Regions from separate parts of the Thermoanaerobacterium thermosaccharolyticum DSM 571 genome, predicted to be linked through region 2. Evidence: riboswitches for the same ligand, from Rfam matches in the RefSeq annotation. Region 2 holds a riboswitch; the other holds the start of a gene.
The links. Region 2 has a riboswitch for cobalamin ahead of TTHE_RS09110 (energy-coupling factor ABC transporter permease). Riboswitches for the same ligand answer to the same signal wherever they lie in the genome.
Positions count from the first base shown of each region.

Region 1 (11,424 bases), 430 kb from region 2:
TGTAAATCCCTGATATATCTTTTGGAAGAGCTTCATCGTGTAAAGGACTAAAAGGCAGCAATTCCGCTCCTGCTTCTTTTAGTGCATCAAAGCTATCTTGATAATAAAAATTAAATGCTTCATCGTATGCAATAGCAATCTTGACAGTTTCTCTTGTCTTTGCTGTCACTTTTTCTTCAATTAGATCATCTTTTTTGAAATTCACATCGCATACATCGAGAATGCCCTCTACGTCTATAAATTCTCCTATGCTATCGTACAAAATGCTAAAATTGTGATTTTCCTTTATCTCAAATATAGGCATAAGTCCAAGATGCCTTTCAGGCAAACTAATCCTATCATCATGCGGAAGATAGCCAAATGCCTTTATGCCTAAATCTCTTTCGATACATTCTTTTAAAAGCTTGTAGTGCTTTTCACCGCCAACTCTGTTGAAAATTACGCCTGCAATCTTTACATCTCTATCGTATTCTATATATCCTTTTATTAAAGCAGAAACACTTGCAGCCATTCCGGATGCATCAACAACAAGTACAACAGGTAAATTTAAAAGTTTTGCCACATGTGCACTGCTGCCGTAGCTTGTATTATTGATTCCATCGTACATCCCCATGACGCCTTCTACTAAAGCCACATCTCCAGATAAAGCGTGCTTTAAAAAGGACTTTTTCACATAGTCATCTCCAAGCATGTAGACATCCAAATTGTAGGCAGAATTTCCAGATGCAAACCTGTGGTATGCCGCATCTATGTAATCAGGGCCTATTTTAAACGGAATGACTTTTTGCTTTTTAGAAAGATATCCTATTATGCCAATAGTAATTGTAGTTTTTCCTACACCAGAATGGGTTCCGGCTATCATAAATGCTTTGCACAATTTTCAAATCATCCCCTTGTCTTTTTGAAATAACAATAAGCGGTGTATCTGTAATGGGATTTCTTATTACATCTGCATCCACAGAAAAAACCATCTTTATATTTTCTGCAGTTATAACTTCATTTGGCGTCCCTATAGATGCGATCTCTCCATCCTTCATAAGCAAAATAAGGTCACAAAATTGAGATGATAAATTGATGTCATGGAGGACGGCAAAAACGATTATGCCCTTTGCAGTCAATTGTTTAAGTATTGAAAGCAATTCTATCTGATATTTTACATCCAAATGTGAAATCGGCTCATCCAATAGCAAAATCTTAGGCTCTTGAGCCAATGCCCTTGCGATGTAGACCCTTTGCCTTTGCCCACCGCTTAATTCATTTATATATCTATCCCTCAAATTCCACGTATCAGTGAGCATCATTGACTCTCTGACAATGCGAAGATCATTCTCCGTCTCCTTTTGAAATCTCCTTAAATAAGGTATCCTACCCATCATCACTATATCAATGCAACTAAATTCGAAATCAGAGTACATATCCTGTGGCACATAACCTATTAATCTTGCTTTCTCTCTTGAATTCATGCTGCTTACATTTTTCCCTGCTATGTAGACATTTCCCCTATACGGTTTTAAATACCCCGATATATTCTTCAAAAGCGTAGTCTTGCCGCACCCATTGGCTCCAATAATGCCAACCATTTTAAAGCCATCTATGTCAAAATTTATACCTCTCAAAACTTCAATTTTGCCATAACTAAAATGCAGATCTTCAACTTTTACGATGGACATGGCTATTTTACCTCTCTATTTTTATTTTTTATAAGAAGGTAGAGAAAGAAGGGCCCTCCAAAAGCTGCCGTTATGATTCCAACCGGTATCTCTACCGGTGCCATTGCTATCCTGGCTAATGTGTCAGCAAGCACTAAAAATGAAGCACCTAATATGCCACTAAAAGGCACTAAAGTCCTGTTATCAGATCCTATAATTAGCCTTGATATGTGTGGCACTATAAGCCCTACAAAGCCGATGATTCCTCCTACTGAAACAGAAGATGCCGTTATCATAGAACCTACAATCAATATGATTTTTTTTACTCTTTCTGTATCAACCCCTAGGTGTTCAGCTATCTCTTCTCCTGTCATAATAACATTCAAATCTCTCGAAAATGTGTATAAAGCAATACATCCTATAATTATTATTGGCATTGTATAAAAAACCTGACTCCAGGTGATCAAGTTAAATCCACCCATGGTCCAAAAAACTATCTGGGACATCTCATTATGATTTAAAAGCATCATGAGAGAAATAATGGAAGACATAAAAGCGCTTATGGCAATCCCCGCAAGAAGCATCGTCTGCATAGATACGTTTGGGCCTTTTTTAGATAGCATATAAACCACGTAAATCGTTACAAGCGCTGATGCAAATGCCATAAATTGAAGTCCAAAAAGTCCTAATCCTAATACAATTGCAATCGATGCGCCAAAAGCAGCACCTGATGATATACCCAAAACATAAGGATCTGCCATTGGATTTCTTAATAACCCTTGAAAAAACGTACCTGTGACAGAAAGTCCCATTCCTACAACGGCAGTCTCAATTATCCTTGGAAATCTAAGCTTAAACAATATCATACTGTTTGTCTCGCTACCACTGCCAAAAATGATTTCAATAATGCCTTTTAATGGTATCCTAACTGCACCCACTGATGCAGAAAACACCAGTGACGCAATCAAAATTAAAAATGATATAAAGAAATATATGTTTCTCTTGATTTTCAATTTATTTAAATGCCTCCGGGTGCAAATCTTTTGCAATTTCTTCTAATCCTAAGACGATTCTGTTTGATGGCTTAGTGACAATGTCATCGTTGGAGATTATAAATATTTTGCCATCCTTTGCTGCCTTTGTATCCTTATAACCCGGCATATTTTTAATGTTATTAGCATTTGTGGCATGTTGTGATGTAATTATCACGTCAGGATTCTTCTGCATCAATTTTTCCATGCTGTACTGTGCCCATCCGTTTGCATCACTTGCTACATTATTTCCTCCAGCCAATGTAATAAGCTCATCAATAAACGTGCCTTTGCCAGCCGTCCAGTTTCCATTTGTATCAACAACATAAAACACATTTACTTTCGGTAAATCTTTGACTTTATAATTGATTTCTTTGATCTTATCTTTCATCTTATTTATGATCTCATTACCCTTTTCTACATTACCTATGATTTCGCCTAATATCTTTATTGAGTCATATATCTGGTTTATGTTTTGAGCTTCTAGTACAACGACCGGTATACCTGATTTCTGGAGGGTCTCCATTTGATCTTTTCCAGAAAGATTTGACGCAAAAACTATATCAGGCTTTTGTGCCAATATAGCTTCAATATTAGGCCCTTCATATCCTCCAACTTTTGCAACGCTTTTTACCTCTGGGGGATAATTATCGTAATTGGTAACGCCGACAACATCCTTGCCTGCACCTATTGCATAAATTAATTCTGTTGTAGATGGGGATAACGACACGATTCTTTTAGGCTCTTTTTTTATCGTTACTTGTCTACCCATGAAATCAGTAATCTTTAATGGAAATGTGACTTTAACTTCAGTTTTCGTCGTATTTTCATTTGTTGCTGTTTTTTCTTGAGTTTTTTGAGAGCATGAGACAAGACTTAATGAAAGCACTGCTATCATGATAAAAACTACAATATTTTTAATCCACTTTTTCACTTAGATCATCTCCTTAGTGCATTTACATCTCTCAATTTATTCCCCCAAAACTATTTTTTACAACTGTATTCTAATCAGCACAATTTGTCGCTACAATAAATTAAGGCATACCGAGAAGGTATGCCCCATATTTTTCAAAGCAAATATGTACCACATTACCAACCTCCCCTCCGAAGGTGTTTTTCACATCTTAAGGCAGGTCTCCTGGCTTGCGATTCATCTTTAGCTCAACCTTCCCGGTTTCACCAGTGGTATTTTGAGCCTCATCATCGCTTACAGTAGCGGGGGCTGCAGCGGCTTCTCACCGCTTTCCCTATTAACCTTTCGGACCTTAAGACTATATTTAGTTTAACTATATTATATCTTTATTACAAAATTGCGTCAACGTAAATTTTTAACCTTTATTTGCACTAATTTGTCATGAATCTATCATCTCATCCTGTATAAATTTTTACTACTGTAATATCCAATATCACAAACATGATGAATACCGCTAAAATAATTGAAATCAAAATAAATGCCTGCAAGATAAACTCCCTGTATCTTTTCATCCTAACTCTGCCTCCAATTTTAATAAAGCAAACTATATTTCATTCCTCTCCACATATATAGACAAATTTCTTCTCGTTTTGTTACAGTTTCTTTAAAAAAAATTTTTATGTATAAAAAAATAGCCCAAAGGGCTACTTATCAAATGAAGCGTGTAGTATCAAAAGCATACTGTTTTAATGAGCTTCAAAACGCAAATCCGATGTAATCTCGAAACTATCATAGTAAAAGTACAATACTCCTGATTTAGTATCCAAGAAAAACAGCTCATTAGTCATATAGTTAGTTCTAAAAGAAGTCGAACCTTTTTGCTTAGTATTTGTATATAAATAATAGTATCCATTCTCTTTTACTTTTGGAAATGGGTATTTTACCACAAGCGTTAAATTAGATTGTGGCAGTGATTTTGCTAATGAGTACGGTATCACTGTGCCAAACTTCCATCCTTTTCCCTCAGCAGCTTTTATGAAATCATCCATTTGGGACTTATTGAACTTCATAACGATATAATGTAGCTCTTGGTCCCTATCACCTGTATAGTTATTCTCCAGCACATTAACTGATCTTGGAATGTAGATGCCAGTTTGGGAAGCAACAAAATATTGAGGCCCAGAAAATATTTTCGAAAAAATCAGTATGCACAATCCCAAAGTAAAAAGAATGCCAACTGTTATCCCCCACCATTTTATGAGATTTCTATTTCCAGATCGTCTCCATTTATAAACTGAAAAACCAAGCCAAACAATCATCAATACAGCTATATTAATAAGAAATAGTTCATATATGTAGACCATGCGATTGCCTAAATCTCCTAAGTATAATTGCGTATGTAAATTCATTATCATCACCTCACATCATATAGCGAATGTAGTAGCTGTTAAATAATGATACATCATCTGACAGCGAACCTTGCTTTGATCTTTGAGCTTGAATAAATTTTTTAAAGTTATTGACATCTTTAAGAAATCTGTCATACTCAATAGCACTCTTTTGCTCTGCATCAATTGATGAAATCTTTGGTAACATATTGCTGGTAGGAACCGCAAAAGCAGAACTAAAACTTGAAATTGTAAAAAGCACAACAATTAGAAGCAGTGAAACTAGTTTTTTTAACATACTTTACATCTCCTTTTTGTAGTCAATATGCTTCTCGGTACCAAAAAGCATATTAACTACGATTTTATCTGCAGAAAATGGCGCCAATTTCTGTTAATGTTATTATAAACCAATTATCCTCATCTGGGAAGGTGCTAAATTAGGTCAATTTTTCTGTCATACTTTGTCAATCCTTGTAATATATTGTCGAAACTGTGACCGTTTTTCGGTCATAAATTAACTTTATAAAAAAAGGCAGGCATTTAGCCTGCTTATTATCCTAATTTATCAATTTTTTATCTCCTCTTTTGATAATTCTGTAATCTCTGCTATTCTGTCGATGTCCATACCTTCTTTTAACAACTTTTTTGCAATTTTTATGCTTTTCTCTTTTTCGCCTTTTTCAATACCTTTTTCAATTCCTTTTTCAATACCTTTTTCAATTCCTTTCTCAATGCCTTTTTCTATTATCATTTTGTATGTTTCTGATTCTTCAATCCTAAACATCCTCATCACCTCCGAAAAAACTTTCTCAATAACTTCTCTTTTAAAAATTATACCTGACAATAATTCAGCCTTAAATGCTATGTCTTTCTTCTTGTTTATGTCTAATGGAATATCTTTTATAGCCTCAACACATCTTTCCAAATATTTTTCTCCTTCTTCTTTCCTTCTATTTTGATCCATCAGCGGAAGAAGCGAATACAAGTCATAATAGTCTGTCTTTAAAACATCAGTATATTTTATGTCACCAACATTTATTATCCTGTATTTATAGTCTAATGTGTTTTGTTCTCCAAAGTCATAGCTTAAGCTATTTTTCATTTTCATATTGTCTTTTCCTATATAAATTACTATCTGATATGGTAAGAGACTATGCTTTTCCATTATCTCCAGGGAATATCTTAGCATCCTGTAAGGCATTTTTTCGTCATTTTCCGATTGAAATTCTATGTGCACAGCCACATTTCCTTTGTCTGTTGTGCATTTAAATATCATATCGCTGTCTCTGCGTTCTACTCTTGCAAATTCTATATTAAGTTCATCGATTTTCGTGTATTGTAGTCCCAAAAAATAGCTCATTATGTCATCAGCCATATCTGAAAAAATATTTTTCATAGTTATATCGTATTTCTGGCTCATATTTCTTCCTTCCGTTTCTCTTCATCTTACATTTATTATATCATACGAATATTAAAAATACAGATTATTGCTCTAACATTTTTATATCAAAATTTTGCAACAATAAGTCTTCTTGCTATTATGCAATTTATATTGTAAAATCTTATTAAATTAAAATAAAGAAAGGAAAGCGGTACATGAAAATTGCAAAATATGATAGTGAAGGAATTAGAAAAAAATTACTGGACGTAATTGACAAATACAAAATCACATTAAACACTTTAAGTAAAGTAACAGGTATTGATATTAATTGGCTTTCAGATTATATAGATGGGAAAAGACAAATAGACAACCTATCAGATAATTTAAAAAGCTTCTTTTTTACCGATTTAATCTTTCTTCTGTCAGATGGAATGGAAATTGATAAAGATGAAAGAATAAAAGGAGTTATTGATGTACTAGTACAAATATTCGACCTCAAATATGAAACTATATCACTTTATGCAGGATTAGAAAAACAAGATATCGAAAACTTTATGAATGACACTAACTCAATTAACTATGAAAAAAAGTATAAGTTAGCAGCTGCTTGTATGATGCTTCATTATATATTCAAACAGCCAATAATATATAAATAATCGACCATCTAAAAATATTTTACCCTAAAGCAACGATTTTTTATTGCGCTTTGTCACTTTGTGTAATATATTGTCGAAACCGCGATCGTCTTTCGGTCATAGATAAATTTTATAATAAGTTCCCATAAGTATCTATTATTCTATTATTTATTGCTTTCATCACAATCCCCAAATCGTTATTTACGTTAAATAGTTCATAAAGTTTCTCTATGTGTCTACGCAATGTCCTCTCTGAAATCCCTATTTCTTTCAACACAATTTTTCTTTCATATTTGCATGCCATTTTAGATAATATCAATCTGTCAATATAATCAAGCTTTGAACTCAACAAATCATCTTTTTCATGCATAAGCCACAGACATTTTTCAATATAATCTGCAATCTTCCAAAGTATCACGCTGTCTTGTTTTAAACAATCAATGTTCATCACTGACATATCGAGATATGCAATTATTTCTTTTTCATGATAATCTACAATTGGTGTTGCAGTGCAGTACCAATTTTTAAATAGATGACAATAATGTTCTGTTCCACATATCTCTATTTGCCTTTTTGTCTTCATTGCAATATTTATTGCATTTGTGCCGCAATCTTCAACCCTTAGGCTGACACCTTCTACAAAATGCAATCTACTAAAATAGTCCTTTAGTTTTTGGTCGTATATCAGCTTTATTACATATCCCTCTTTATCACACAGTACAAAAAAATATCCTTGTTTTAAGAGATTGGCAAATACACCTTTAGAATTGAAAATGATGTCAAGTATGTAAATTATGCTTTTATAATCTTCTTTTCGCCTATTCAACTCTCTTTTATCAAGTATTTTATTAAAACTATTTTTATTTGGGTCAACACCTGAAAGTTTTGATTCTCCAATCGACATAATCAATTCCTCATTAATATTATTCATAATCGTACCACCCCCAAAACTTTTCTCGCCGAATTACCTCTCCATAATATGAAACAAATTTCGCAGGAATTTGTTACAGTTTTTAAAAAAATTTTTAAGTATAAAAAAATAGCCCTATTAAGAGCCATCAATACATTTTTATATCAAAATTTTGTAGTAATAAGTCTTCTTTCCCGCCGTCCCATTTTATTATCAATTTTATAGGCTTTTTGATTGAATCTAATATTTTCTGCCTTTCATCTGCATCTATTTGAGAGAGATTGGGTAGCCAAGATGAAGCACCAACATATATAATATTATCTTTCATCTTATAATTCGGATAATTTAAATCTATTTTCTGTTGAATTGGTGTTCCAAAATATAACAATCCCGAAAATATATAAGGTTCAAGGCTTTTATCTAAAAAAGCTATTATTTTAACATTTTTTAATACCTTATCACTTATATTTTCTATCTTTATAGAATAACGTAATGAAGTATATTTATTTGAATCTTGCATATCTTTTAAATTTTTTGTGATCGTAGAATTATTATTTGATATTTGTAGCTTTTTCCCAATCTCAATCGTTGTATTGATTTTAAAATGTTTGCTTTTCGTCGTATAATTCAAATTAGGTGCATCGTTTGTTTGATACAGATAAACCTGAAAATGACTTTTCTTATAGCTGTAGTAATCATAATATACAAAAAGACTCAATACAACTACTGCTATTAAACATAAGATTATTATGCGCTTAATTTTTATAAAATCACCTCCAGCCATATTCTTCAGTTATTCTATCCCCCATATGATAGTTATACTCGGCTTGTTGCGTGATCCAATTCTCATCATAGTAATGTGTTGCAGCATCAATATGAATGATGAATATACATTTCACAATATACAACTTATTTTGTCTTTATCATTTTCATTGACCTGTATATATTTTCACAATTATCATATCAAATATTACTATTATAGTAAATATAACTATAATTGCAAGTAAAATTATGGCCAATGCCAAAAGTACATATGAAATAAATTTTTTATATTTTCTCATTTAGCATCATCTCCTTTCACTTTATAATATCATTATTTTGCAAAAATGCTTATAATACAAATATTAGTAAAATCGTAATCATCAATAAAATATTGATTGATTAAATTTTACTAATATTAAAAGATGAAGATGATAACAACCTTAAGAATAAACAATAATGTCTATAATTTTTTTATCCAACCATCTGCTCGATTATTTATATCGCCCCATACTCCTATTTCGCTAGCACCTAATGTAACTGACCCTTGATACAAGACACTAAATGTTATATCTGCACTCGCATAAGCTCTAGTTCCACCTATCCCCCAACTGTGCAAGCCGCTCCACGAAAGACTCAATACTGGAATAAAATTGCGTGTTGTGACTGCATCACATCCTTGAATTCCAAGAATACTGTTTCCATCGTGTGAATAATCTACCCAAACAACATTTTCAAGTATAGCAATACCGAATATTTCAATATATTTTGTATAAGTTGCTCTTCTATATTGAATTGCTAGGTTAGATTTAATTAGAGGATTAAATTTAATGTTTTGATTAGTCTCATTCAACATTATAGATATGTCTCCATTTTCCAAATATTTCGTTTCTCCGGGCTCTAATTTTTCCGTCAACGCTTTAGCCATTAGATCTGCATTATTCAGATATGAAATAAACTTTTCTTGTTTGTCTAGTGGAAGTGATTTGATTTGTTCAACAAATTTAGATGCTTCTTCTTTATTTGTATTTTCTTTTATCCAAGTCATATAACTACTAATGTTTGTAATTTTGTCTTTGGACACATCGTTAGCAAAAGCAAAGCTAAAACTTGAAATTGAAAGAAGCACAGCTACTAGAAGCAGTGAAACTAGTTTTTTTAACATACTTTACATCTCCTTTTTTTGTAGTCACTACGCTTCTCGGTACCCAAAAACATATTGACTACGATTTTATCTGCAGGAAATGGCGCCAATTTCTGTTAATGTTATTATAAACCAATTATCCTCATCTGGGAAGGTGCTAAATTAGGTCAATTTTTCTGTCATACTTTGTCAATCTGTGTAATATATTGTCGAAACCGCGACCGTTTTTCGGTCATCAATAAACTTTACAAAAAAAAGACAGGCATTAAGCCTGCTTATTATCTTAATTCATCAATTTTTTTATCTCCTCTTTTGATAATTCTGTAATTTCTGCTATTCTGTCGATGTCCATACCTTCTTTTAACAACTTTTTTGCAATTTTTATGCTTTTCTCTTTTTCACCTTTTTCAATACCTTTTTCTATTATCATCTTATACGCCTCAGATTCTTCAATTCTAAACATCCTCATCACCTTGTATATGCTAATATAAAAGTGAGCCAAAAAGTGGCTCTGTGCTAACGAAAAAGTGATCCACTTTTCATAAAAAACCTGTAAAATTTATTATACAAGATAAATTTTACAGGAGGTTGGAAGGTGTGATTATCGACGTGAATTTATACCAAAAGATTAGAGAAATGTATACAGTACATCAAATGTCTCAAAGGGCTATAGCAAGGGAATTAAAAATTTCAAGGAATACTGTAAGAAAATACTGCAAAGGTGACAATGTTCCTTGGGAGAGAAAAGAATATTCCCGTGAGCCTGATGTCTTAACTCCTGATGTTATGGACTTTATCAGACAGTGCATTAAAGAAGATGAAGCAGAAGGAATAAAAAAACAACGACATACAGCCAGAAGAATATATCATCGTCTAGTAGAAGAAAAAGGGTTTAAAGGTGGAGAATCCACAGTAAGATTGGCTGTACAACAACTTAAAGATGAGATGCCAAAAGCATTCATCCTACTTCAATTCGACCCTGGAGAAGCAGCACAAGTAGATTGGGGTGAAGCTACTGTGTACCTTGACAACAAAAAAGTTTCTATAAATCTTTTCTGTATGCGACTCTGCTATAGTTGTGATATTTTTGTAATGGCATTTTATCGCCAAAATGAAGAATCATTTTTAGAAGGTAATATAAAAGCATTTGAACATTTTGGTGGTGTACCCCACAAACTAATTTTTGATAATGCAAGAGTTGCAGTAAAGGAAGGTTTCGGGACTCATGCCAGGCCTCAAGCCCGTTATCAAGCATTGAGTGCACATTACGCATTTAAAATGGAATTCTGTAATCCAAGTAAAGGAAATGAGAAAGGACTGGTTGAAAATCTGGTAGGCTGGGTAAGACGCAATATTTTAGTTCCTGTCCCAAGAGTAAATGATATTGATGAGTTAAACCAAATTCTTATGACAAACTGCTTGAAATACCGTTCCCATCAGATACGCGGCCATGAACAGACAGTCGGCCAAATGTATGAAATAGACAAATCATTATTATACTCACTTCCTAAATATGTATTTGATTCGAGCAAAAGCATATCAGTCAGTGTAGACGAGTATTCAACAGTGCGCTTTGATAGAAACAATTATTCAGTACCAGTAAAATATGTAGGC
Region 1 covers NC_014410.1:2,264,377-2,275,800, forward strand. The annotation lists gene TTHE_RS11300 (cobyrinic acid a,c-diamide synthase CobB) at 1-877, opposite strand, end outside; gene TTHE_RS11305 (ABC transporter ATP-binding protein) at 792-1,670, opposite strand; gene TTHE_RS11310 (FecCD family ABC transporter permease) at 1,673-2,662, opposite strand; gene TTHE_RS11315 (ABC transporter substrate-binding protein) at 2,664-3,578, opposite strand; cobalamin riboswitch at 3,792-3,963, opposite strand; gene TTHE_RS11320 (hypothetical protein) at 4,340-5,002, opposite strand; gene TTHE_RS11325 (hypothetical protein) at 5,013-5,279, opposite strand; gene TTHE_RS11330 (Rpn family recombination-promoting nuclease/putative transposase) at 5,547-6,401, opposite strand; gene TTHE_RS11335 (HTH domain-containing protein) at 6,578-7,018, shown strand; gene TTHE_RS11340 (sigma-54-dependent transcriptional regulator family protein) at 7,128-7,928, opposite strand; gene TTHE_RS11345 (hypothetical protein) at 8,056-8,691, opposite strand; gene TTHE_RS14855 (hypothetical protein) at 8,837-8,968, opposite strand; gene TTHE_RS11350 (hypothetical protein) at 9,130-9,831, opposite strand; partial or broken gene TTHE_RS11355 (hypothetical protein) at 10,094-10,285, opposite strand; gene istA (IS21 family transposase) at 10,408-11,424, shown strand, end outside.
Region 1: another riboswitch for cobalamin. It lies ahead of TTHE_RS11315 (ABC transporter substrate-binding protein); the one in region 2 lies ahead of TTHE_RS09110 (energy-coupling factor ABC transporter permease).

Region 2 (11,424 bases):
CTATGCAGGAATGAGCTCGGTTAATTTTGAGCTAAACTGTGCCAACTGGCTGGGGAAGCTCTTAAATGAGGGCAAAATAAAAAGGGCTCACATAATATATAGTCCTCATACTTTTGAAAAGCCTGAGGACTTTAAAGATTTTAATAAACTTTTTTCAATTCGATATTACAGGGATATAGATGTATTACCTGAAGGTATATACACGGTAGCTGTACATATTTGTAGATCGGGGGCATGGACACCACCGTGGCTTGACAACAAGTTTGAGAAATTCATAAAAAATCTCAATCTGTCTTACAGAGTGATTAAACTTTATAGGAGAGACTGGGATATTAAGAAACTTTCACTTTCAGACCAAATTTTTTATCTTAATTTTGCATAAAAAAGTAGCCAAGTGAATACCTAGAAAAAAAGCTTGAGCTTTAACGCTTGTAGTAGAAAGAGGAGAGATAAAATGGAGAAAGGGTTGTTAGTCATAGCTCATGGGAGCCGCATTAAGGAGACAAAAAAAGTTGTAATCAAGGTGGTAGATAGAATAAAGAGCTTAAATAAATACAAAAATGTGAAGGCAGGATTTATGGAATTTGACACTCCTGACATCCCTACTTCTATTAAAGAGTTTGTAAAAGAAGGTATTTATGATATCGTTGCTGTGCCACTATTTTTATTCGAAGGAATACATATAAAAGAGGATATACCGATGGTTTTTGAAGAGGAGAGAAAGAAGTATCCCGGTCTTTCTATAAAATTTGGAAGGCCAATTGGCTATGACGACAGAATCGTGGATATAATTTTGGAAAGGACAGAGGAAGTAAAATAAAGTTTATTGGAGAGATAATTTATGAATTACATAAAAGATCCGTGGGAAATTGAAAAAAAGAGTTTTGAAATAATAGGCAAAAACATAGATGAGTCTAAATTCGATAAAAAAGAGCTTTTAATAGTAAAAAGGGTGATTCACGCAACAGCAGATTTTGAATTTGCCAATATACTTAAAATCTCAAAAGGAGCGATAGAAGACGGTTTAAAGGTACTAAAGGAAGGATTTAATATTGTTAGTGATACAAAGATGGCGGAAGCAGGAATAAATAAAAAGGTATTAGAGAAGATAGGTTCAAAAGTAAAAAGTTACATTAATCTTCCTGAAGCTAAAGATATTTCAAAGAAGTGTGGCATTACAAGATCAATGGCAGCTATGGAAATAGCGGCAAAAGACGAAAGCAATAAAATCTTTGCTATTGGAAATGCCCCCACAGCTTTATTTAGACTCATAGAGCTTGCGAGAGAAGGAAAAGCAAAGCCTTCCCTTATAATAGGTGTTCCTGTTGGCTTTGTTGGAGCTGAAGAGGCGAAGGAAGAGGTAAAAAAGCTTGATATTCCTTACATCATAACAGAAGGGAAAAAAGGAGGAAGCACAGTAGCAGCAGCGATAGTTAATGCCCTTCTTTACATGATAGAAAGATAGAGTGGTGTTTATGGAGAACTACGCTGTAAAGAGAGGAAAAAAATTAAGGTATGGTTATACTACAGGATCTTGTGCAGCCGCTGCATCGAAGGCTTCTACTTACATGCTTTTTACAGGTAGGAGACTAGATACTGTAGAGATAGATACTCCAAAGGGATGGCGGCTTAAGCTGGAGGTTTTGGATATAACTTCAGGAGAAGGCTGGGTAAAGTGCGGTATAAGAAAAGACGGAGGGGATGACCCGGATGCTACTCACGGCCTTATAATTTATTCGAAGGCTGAGGTAAAAGAAGGAGAAGGGGTAGAAGTCTATGGAGGCGAAGGAGTTGGAGTAGTCACAAAACCGGGACTTCCCGTAAGCCCTGGGAAATCCGCTATTAATCCTGTTCCAATGTCAATGATTTTAAATGAAGTCAAAAAAGTACTGCCGGAAGGGAAAGGTGTAAAAATTACCATAAGTGTACCAGGCGGTGAAAAGGTGGCTTTAAAGACCTTCAACCCAAGGCTTGGAATTGTAGGCGGTATATCAATACTTGGTACTACAGGGATTGTAGAGCCTATGTCGGAGGAAGCTTTAAAATCTTCTCTTGAGTTAGAACTTTCTATCCTTTCTGCTGAAGGATACAAAAGGGTAGTTTTTGCTCCAGGAAATTATGGCAAAGAATATGCTTTAAAAGAAGGTGTGGGAGAAAGACTCATCATATCTTATGGTAATTTTTTGGGATTTATGCTAGAAAAGGCAGTAGAGTACGGTTTTACACATGTGGTATTGGCAGGGCATATAGGGAAACTCGTAAAAGTAGCGGCAGGGATATTTAATACCCACAGCCATGTTGCAGATGCGAGAGCAGAAATAATGGCGGCCTATGTAGCCCATTTTGGTGCAGATAAAGAGACTGTTGACAAAGTTCTGGATTCAAATACGACAGAAGAAGCCCTTGATATAATTGAAAAGGCGGGAATCAATATAAAAGACTTTAGTCAGTTTATAGCAGACAGGGTCTACATGAAATGTAAGCAGTATGTTTACGATAAATTAAATATCGAAATACATCTCATTTCATTGAAAAGAGGCATTATTGCAAAAGCAGGTGATAAAGTAGAATGGTGACAATTGTAGGGATAGGGCCGGGAAACAAAAAATTCATTACCACTTATGCACTTGAAAGAATAAAAGAGGCAGATGTACTGGTGGGAGGCCGGCGCCATCTTGAAGAATTTAAAGATATTGATTGCGAAAAGATTATGATAAACGCTTCAACAGATTATCATGGTATACTCAACAAAGAAGGCAATATTGTTATTTTAGCATCAGGAGAACCTTCTTTGTATGGCATAGCGGAAGTGATTTTAAAATATGTGGACAAAAAGCAATTAGAAATAATTCCAGGCATAAGCTCAATACAGTATATGTGTGCAAAACTTAAAATAACAATGAATGACTTGGCGGTTGTAAGCTTACATGGTCGTACTGAAGATTTGGTAAAAAAAGTAAAAGAGAATAAAAAAGTCGCTATTTTTACTGATGATACGCATACGCCGCAATTTGTTGCAGCTATGTTGAAAGAAAAAAATTTGCAAGACAGGAAAATACACGTTGGTGAAAATCTGTCTTATGATACGGAGAGGATTTACTCTTTTACAGTAGAAGAACTTTTAAACTGCAATAAAAAATTTGATTTAAATGTAGTGGTGATAACATGTGGCAATATATGACACCTGGAATTCCTGATGAATATTTTGTAAGAGGCAATGTCCCAATGACAAAGGAAGAAATACGAGTTTTGTCAATATCTAAACTGAGGCTTAAAGAAGACAGTGTAGTATGGGACATTGGCGCTGGTACAGGCTCTGTGTCCGTTGAGGCTGCATTAATATCGAAAAAAGGTGTTGTTTATTCTATTGAAAAAGAGGAAGAAGGTGTAAGACTTATAAACGAAAACATTAAGAAATTTAACGTAGAAAATATTGTTGTGGTGTATGGTTTAGCTCCTGATGCCCTTTTAGATTTGCCTTCACCTGACAGGGTATTCATTGGGGGGACAGGGGATAAAATGTATCAAATATTTGACATTGTCACAACTAAATTAAAGGAAGATGGGGTAGTTGTAGTAAACGGGATTACACTTGATACTGTGTATTCTGCTCATCATTGTTTTAAACAAAGATTGTTTACGGTCCAAACAATATGCGTCAATATTTCGGTGTCAAAAGAAGCGGGAAATAAGACGATGATGGTATCGCAAAATCCTGTATACATTATATCGGCTAAGAGAGAGGGATAGAATGGCAAAATTATACGGTATAGGAGTGGGACCGGGGGAAGAAAGCTTAATTACTTTAAAAGCTGTAAAAATACTTCAAAAAGTAGATGTGGTGATAGCTCCTTCAAGTAAAGGAGAAGGAAGTATTGCTTATGAAATTGCAAAGCCTTATATAAAATGTGATGTAGTATTTATAGAATTCCCAATGACATACTCAAAAGAAGATCTTAAAGCAAAATGGGAAGAAAATATTAAAAAAATCAAAAAATTTCTTGATGATGGGAAAGATGTAGCTTTTATAACAATAGGAGACCCCATGATTTATAGTACTTACATATACATTCTAAAGGGAATTGAAGGTTATGAGACAGAGACCATCCCTGGAATTAGCTCATATAGCGCAGCTGCTTCAAGATTAAATATTCCAATTGCAGAGGGGAATGAAACTTTTGCAGTTGTTCCATCAGGAGATATATTAGAAATTTCAAAAGCACTTGATATGTTTGATAACGTGGTATTGATGAAAATTTCGAGAAGATACGAGGAAATAGTAAATCTTTTAAAAGAAAAAAACTTCAAAGGATATCTTGTAATAAAGTGCGGTCATCAAGATGAAGAAATATGTTACGATCTTGATAAATACATAGGAAAAAAGATAGACTATTTGTCTTTGATTATTGCAAAGAAGGTGAAGTAGCTGTGGTTTATTTTATTGGTGCAGGACCAGGAGATCCTGAACTTATAACATTAAAAGGCATAAAAATAATACAGGCTTGTGATGTTGTCATATACGCAGGGTCACTTGTCAATAAAGAGATATTGAAATACGCAAAGCCAAAGGCCGAAGTTTACGATAGTGCTACAATGAATCTTGATGAAATAATTGGGCTTATTGTAAAATCTCATAAGGATGGAAAAGATGTAGCAAGAATACATACAGGAGATCCTGCTATTTACGGTGCCATACATGAACAAATTGTAAGGCTAAAAAAAGAAAATATAGATTATGAAATAATTCCCGGTGTTAGTTCTTTTTTGGCAGCAGCATCAGTCTTGAAAAAAGAATTGACAATTCCTGAAATAACACAGACAGTGATTATAACACGAATAGGTGGAAGGACAGTAGTACCTAAAGAGCAGGAACTAAAAGATTTATCACGTCATGGAGCTACTATGGCGATATTTCTAAGTGTTCAGGAAATTGACAGAGTTGTCTCAGAATTGAAAAAGGGTTACCAAGAGAATACACCTGTTGCAATTGTTTATAAAGCTACTTGGGAAGATCAAGTGATTGTTAGAGGTACCCTTAGCGACATTTCGCAAAAGGTCAAATCAAAGGGAATAAATAAAACTGCTATGATACTTGTAGGAGATTTTTTAAAAAATATAAAAGCCTATTCAAAACTTTATGATAAAGAATTTTCTCATAGCTTCAGGAAGAAGGAAGATTTATGAGAATAGCGATAATTGCTCTCACAAAAAATGCATCGAGGTTGGCAAATGATATTGGCCAAAAGTTAAAAGGAGATGTATATGTAAAAGAAAAATTCGCAACCACTGAAGATTACGTAATAAAAGGAATTTTTAAAGACTTTGTCCATAAAATATTTACCAAATACCAAGGATTGGTCTTCGTAATGGCTACAGGGATTGTGGTAAGAACAATTGCAGGAGTGATGAAGGATAAATTTACTGACCCTGCTGTTGTAGTAGTAGACGAAAAAGGGAAATTTGCCATAAGCCTTTTATCAGGTCATGTAGGTGGTGCAAATGAACTTACTTTAAAGGTGGCTTCTGCAATTGGAGCACAGCCTGTTATAACAACTGCAACAGATGTAGAGGGCGTCATATCTTTAGATGTGATTGCGAAAGATTATGGTTACTATCTTGAAAATATAGAGGATTTAAAAAAGGTCAGTGCAGCCTTTGTAAATGGGGAAAATGTACGTTTTATTCTTGATGAAGGTGTAGAAAAAATACCGTTATTAAAAGATTACATAAATAACGATGTTCACAGTAAAGTTGATGCCTTTGTTTACATAACTGACAAGGAAATAAAAAAACCGACAGAAAAACCTTATGTCATATTAAGACCTAAAAATGTAGTTATTGGCTTAGGATGCAAAAGAGGAATAGCTTTTGAGGATTTGCTTACTTTTATAAGGGAAACTTTTGAAAATCTAAATTTGAGATTAAAAAGCATAGAGTCAATTGCTACTATAGATATAAAAAAAGAAGAGAAAGGAATACTTCAGTTGGCGGAATTTTTAAAAATTCCTCTTGTTTTTTATACAAAAGAAGAGCTGAGAAAAATAGAAAACAAATTTCCTATTTCTGATTTTGTATTTCATACAGTAGGGGTTGGAAGTGTTGCAAGACCCTCTGCTTATTTGGCTAGTAACGCTGGAGAAGAGATAGCATATCTTAAAAAGAATGGGATAACGCTAGCTGTGTATAAATTTAGAAAGAAGGATTGGCATGGGATGGATTAAAGTCGTAGGAGTAGGTCCTGGGGATATAAATGACATGACTTTTAAAGCATACACTTCCTTAAAAGAATGTGATGTAGTCGTAGGATATACTACATATATAAACCTTATCAAACCTTTAATTGAGGGCAAAGAGGTAATTTCATTAGGAATGAGAAAAGAAATTGACAGGGCTAAAAAAGCTGTTGAATTAGCTTTGCAAGGCAAAAATGTGTGCATTGTGTCAAGTGGTGATGCAGGGATATATGGTATGGCAGGGCTTATGTATGAGGTTGTCCACAAAGAAAACCTAGATTTAAAAATAGAAGTAATACCAGGAGTAACTGCTCTAAATGCTGCAGCTGCTATACTAGGGGCACCTGTAATGCAGGATTTTGCAGTTATAAGTCTTTCAGACCATTTGATATCTTGGCAGGTGATAGAAAAAAGGCTGGAACTTTCATCACAGGCTGACTTTGTAATTGTCATATACAACCCTAAAAGCAAAGAAAGACCGGAAAATCTTATAAAAGCTCAGAAAATTATTATGAAATACAAAAGAGAGGATATTCCTGTTGGAATAGTAAAAAATGCTTCAAGAGAGGGACAACAAGTGATAATTACCACTTTAAAAGAAATGGCAAATTATGAAATTGATATGAGGACAATTGTAATAATAGGTAACGAAAGCACTTTTGTAAAAAAAGGCAAAATGATAACACCGAGGGGATATATTTTATGATACTGGTCTTGTCAGGTACTAAAGACGGAAGGGAGATTACGGAGCAATTAAAATTTAAAGGTATTGAGGTTATTGCAAGTACAGTGACAGATTATGGTGCAAGCCTTTTTAGTGAGGGAATAAAAGTCCACAAAGGCGCACTGGATGAATTGAATCTCATTGAATTTATTTATAAAAATAATATAGATATTATAATTGATGCGACTCACCCGTTTGCAAAAGATGTAAGCGTAAATGCTATAAATGCCTGTAACAAAACTGGTATAAAGTATATAAGGTATGAAAGGAAAAGCATTTATTATGACAATGCCGTCGTAGTTGAAAGTTTTGAGGAAGCAGCTGAGAAATGTAAAGAATATCACAATATTTTTTTGACTGTAGGCAGTAAAAACCTCGAAAAATTTAAGTTCCTCTGGGCAATGGGGAAAAAGGTAACGGCAAGAGTACTTCCTTTAAGTAATGTCCTAAGAAAATGTGAAGATTTAGGGCTAACACCAAAAGATATAATAGCAATGGAAGGTCCTTTCAGCAGCGAACTAAATTATCAAATGTTGAAAGAAAGAAAGGCAGAAGTGATCGTGACAAAAGAAAGTGGCGTTGTGGGAGGGATATTAGAAAAATTTGAAGCTGCTGAAATGCTAGGTATTCCTGTAATTTTAATAAAAAGGCCTGATGTAAATTATCCTGCTGTGATAACAGATGTTGACAGTCTTATGAAAGATGTGATGAAAATTACAAGCCAGCAATTAGGATAAAAGCGTATCAGTCTATACAATGTCAACTGAATGAACTCATAAAATTTTGGAACTGAAAGCATTTTCAATTTTTATTGATAACATATTTATAAAATGATATACTTTATTTAAGAATAAAATTTGATAACAGGCGAATACAGGTGCCCAATTTGTAATCAAATTGGGTTAAAAGGGAAGCAGGTGAAAATCCTGCACGGTCCCGCCACTGTGATAGTGAGCTCTTTACATTGTGCCACTGCTTAGTCTCTCAGCGGAAGTTGATGAGTGCCGGGTGGGAAGGCGTAAAGAGCGATGAACCTAAGTCAGGAGACCTGCCTGTATTTGTGTCAAACTTACTCTACGGTCGATAGAGGAGGTGTTATAACAGGATATTTATTGTGTTTTTTAACCTCTTAACGCCATTGGTAAGTTAAGAGGTTTAATTTTTGCTTAAATTTTATAAAAAGAGGTGTTTAATGTGAAAAAATGGATGTTGTTAACGGTATTTGCATTGCTTTTGATGGCACCGCAAATTGCATATTCAATGCACATAATGGAAGGTTTTCTTCCTCTTAAATGGTGCATAATATGGGATATAGCTTCTTTGCCTTTTGTAATTGTAGGATTTATGACGATAAACAAAAGTGTAAAGAAAAATCCAAAACTTAAAATGCTTTTGGGTTTTGCAGGTGCTTTTGCTTTTGTGCTTTCAGCACTTAAAATTCCTTCTGTTACAGGAAGTTGTTCGCATCCAACTGGTGTAGGACTTGGAGCTATACTCTTTGGACCTTTTGCTATGAGCGTTTTAGGACTTATAGTGCTTTTGTTTCAGGCGTTACTTTTGGCTCATGGTGGCATAACAACTTTGGGTGCCAATACATTTTCTATGGCAATAGTAGGACCAATTGTCTCCTATTATATATTTAAAGGAGTAAAAAAGGCAGGCGGTCCAAATTGGCTTGCAGTATTTTTAGCTGCCTCAATTGGGGATTTGTTTACATATGTGACGACTTCCTTCCAACTTGCTATTGCTTTTCCGGCTGAAGTAGGAGGATTTACAGCTTCTTTCTTAAAATTTATGGGGATCTTTGCAGTGACTCAGGTACCTTTGGCGATAAGCGAGGGGCTTTTAACTGTACTCGTAATCAATTTGCTAATTGCCTACAGTAAAGAAGAACTCATTGAGCTTAATGTTTTAGAGAAAGAAGGTAAGCTAGTATGAGGGATAAAAAGTTTTTAATGATAAATTTAATATTAGGGTTGTTGGTTATTTCGCTAATAGTGTTTCCTCTTGTTACAATTAAAAATGCTGAGTTTATTGGTGCAGATGACAGGGCGACAGAGGCTATCACTCAGGTAGACAAAAATTACAAACCATGGTTGAAACCAGTTTGGGAGCCACCAAGTGGAGAAATTGAGAGCCTTCTGTTTGCGTGTCAAGCGGCAATAGGCGCAGGATTTTTAGGATATTATATAGGTCTTGCAAAGGGGAGAAAAAATGCCAATAGATAATTATTCTTATACGAACAGGATGTACAACGTACATCCTGTTGAAAAACTTTTATTGGCCTTTTTAACAATGATTTTGTGCTTTGTATTTGATATATATACAAACATTGCAGTAATTATTTTGATGTTTATGATAACTGTGTTAAAAGCAAAAATTCCAGGAAAAGTATACATAAAACTTATGTTAATTCCATTTTCTTTTTTAATGATAAGTGTACTAGCAATTATCATCAATGTTATAGGCGATAAAAGTGCTGCATTAATAAGTCTTAATATTTTTGGGGTAACTTTAGGAATTACTCCGAAAGGCATTAGTACTGCTGTTACTTTGTTTTTTAGAACTTTGGCAGTAGTATCTTGTTTGTATTTTCTCGTACTCACTACTCCTGTAGTTGACATTATAGATATCTTAAAGAAATTGAAAATTCCTTCATTATTTTTGGAGTTACTACAGCTAACCTACAGACTGATATTTGTTTTATTTGATACCGCTGGGGAAATTTATACATCTCAGAATTCAAGATTAGGATATGCTACATTAGAAAATAGTTACAGGTCTTTAGGACTTTTAATATCTTCTCTTTTTATTAAGTCTTACAAAGATTCTCAGGATTTATATGTGGCTTTAGAAGCAAGGTGTTATAATGGGGGATTAAAAGTTATCAGTAAAGATTACAGATTTTGTTATAGAAATTTAATATTTATTGTTTTGATAGAATTAGTTTTAATAAGCACATCAATACTTTTAAGAAGGTGAACTATGAAAAAACAATTTATATTAGAAGCGATAGAAGTTACTTTTGAATACAGCGATGGTACAAAAGCTCTAGATGGTGTAAATATGTTGATAGAGAAGGGTAAAAAGATAGCAGTTTTGGGACCAAACGGTGCAGGTAAAACGACATTGTTTTTGCACTTCAATGGAATTTTAAAACCTAAATCAGGGAAAATATTGTATAACAAGGAAGAAATAAAATACAATCGTTCTGAACTTACAAAACTCAGGAAGAATGTGGGTATTGTTTTTCAAAATCCTGATATACAGCTTTTTTCTGCCAGTGTGTACCAAGAGATTTCTTTCGGTCCCATGAATTTAGATGTTCCAGAAAATGTAGTAAAAGAAAAAGTGGAAAAAGTCATGAAACAAATGAAAATTATTGATGTGAAAGACAAGCCTACCCATTTTTTAAGCTATGGGCAGAAAAAAAGTGTCTCAATAGCTGATATCTTAGTTATGGAACCTGAAGTTATAATACTGGATGAGCCAACGGTTTATTTAGACCCTAATCATGTACAGGAGATTATGAGTGTGTTTGATAGATTGATTGAAGAGGGGAAGACGATCATTTTATCAACTCATGATGTGGATTTTGCTTATTCATGGGCTGACTATATATATGTCATGAAGAATGGAAAAGTTGTTGCAAAAGGCGAACCTGAAGTTATTTTTACTAATGTAAAAGAACTTGGTTGGAGTGATTTGAGAAAGCCTATGCTTCTGGAAATATATGAAATTTTAAAAGAAAAGGGAATCATAGATGGAAATAATATACCGAAAAATATAGAAGAATTAAAGAAATATATAAAATAGCTGCTGAAGTTTTGATAACTTTTGCCAAGTGCAAAAAGGAAACTTCGCTTATTTAATTGCTGAACTGTTGTATATTGTAAGGTACATAAGGTGGTGCGAGAATACGGCGGTTAGCTAGTGTCTTTCACTTGATTTGTAGTGAAAAATTTTAACAAATACAAAAATTCTTTTTCCCTTATTTTTATGAGGTAAAACATTTTTGATATTTCATGATACCAATAATTAATATAATTTAAACAACTTAATCATCAAAATATGCAAGTTATAAATCTAGATATTGCATAAAATTAACTAAAAATTAGTTATTGTAAGTTTGCTATTAAAAATATAAAATAAATGATGTGATGTGCTATATGTTTAGCTTTATTAGAATTTATAATTTCTATTAAGGTGATATCATGAAAAGAATTGATAAAATAGAAAAATATTTAAAAGAAATGAAATGGACAATTGATGAATTAAGAGACCGACAGGGTTTGAGTACAGATGAAATAGCCCGAAATTTACATTTAGTTCGAACAAATGTTAGTAAAGAATTAAATGAACTTGTTAGAAGGAACAAGGTTATAAAAATAAAAAAAAGACCTGTTCTTTATATCCATAGAGACATGATAGAGAAAATATTAAAAGATAAGATATCCGAAGAAATAA
Region 2 covers NC_014410.1:1,830,814-1,842,237, reverse strand. The annotation lists gene TTHE_RS09165 (arginase) at 1-382, shown strand, start outside; gene TTHE_RS09160 (sirohydrochlorin chelatase) at 455-820, shown strand; gene TTHE_RS09155 (precorrin-8X methylmutase) at 842-1,465, shown strand; gene cbiD (cobalt-precorrin-5B (C(1))-methyltransferase CbiD) at 1,476-2,576, shown strand; gene cbiE (precorrin-6y C5,15-methyltransferase (decarboxylating) subunit CbiE) at 2,570-3,181, shown strand; gene cbiT (precorrin-6Y C5,15-methyltransferase (decarboxylating) subunit CbiT) at 3,178-3,750, shown strand; gene cobI (precorrin-2 C(20)-methyltransferase) at 3,752-4,426, shown strand; gene cobM (precorrin-4 C(11)-methyltransferase) at 4,429-5,184, shown strand; gene cbiG (cobalt-precorrin 5A hydrolase) at 5,181-6,221, shown strand; gene cobJ (precorrin-3B C(17)-methyltransferase) at 6,208-6,939, shown strand; gene cobK (precorrin-6A reductase) at 6,936-7,694, shown strand; cobalamin riboswitch at 7,816-8,027, shown strand; gene TTHE_RS09110 (energy-coupling factor ABC transporter permease) at 8,152-8,895, shown strand; gene TTHE_RS09105 (energy-coupling factor ABC transporter substrate-binding protein) at 8,892-9,185, shown strand; gene cbiQ (cobalt ECF transporter T component CbiQ) at 9,172-9,939, shown strand; gene TTHE_RS09095 (energy-coupling factor ABC transporter ATP-binding protein) at 9,943-10,773, shown strand; gene TTHE_RS09090 (sigma-54-dependent transcriptional regulator) at 11,172-11,424, shown strand, end outside.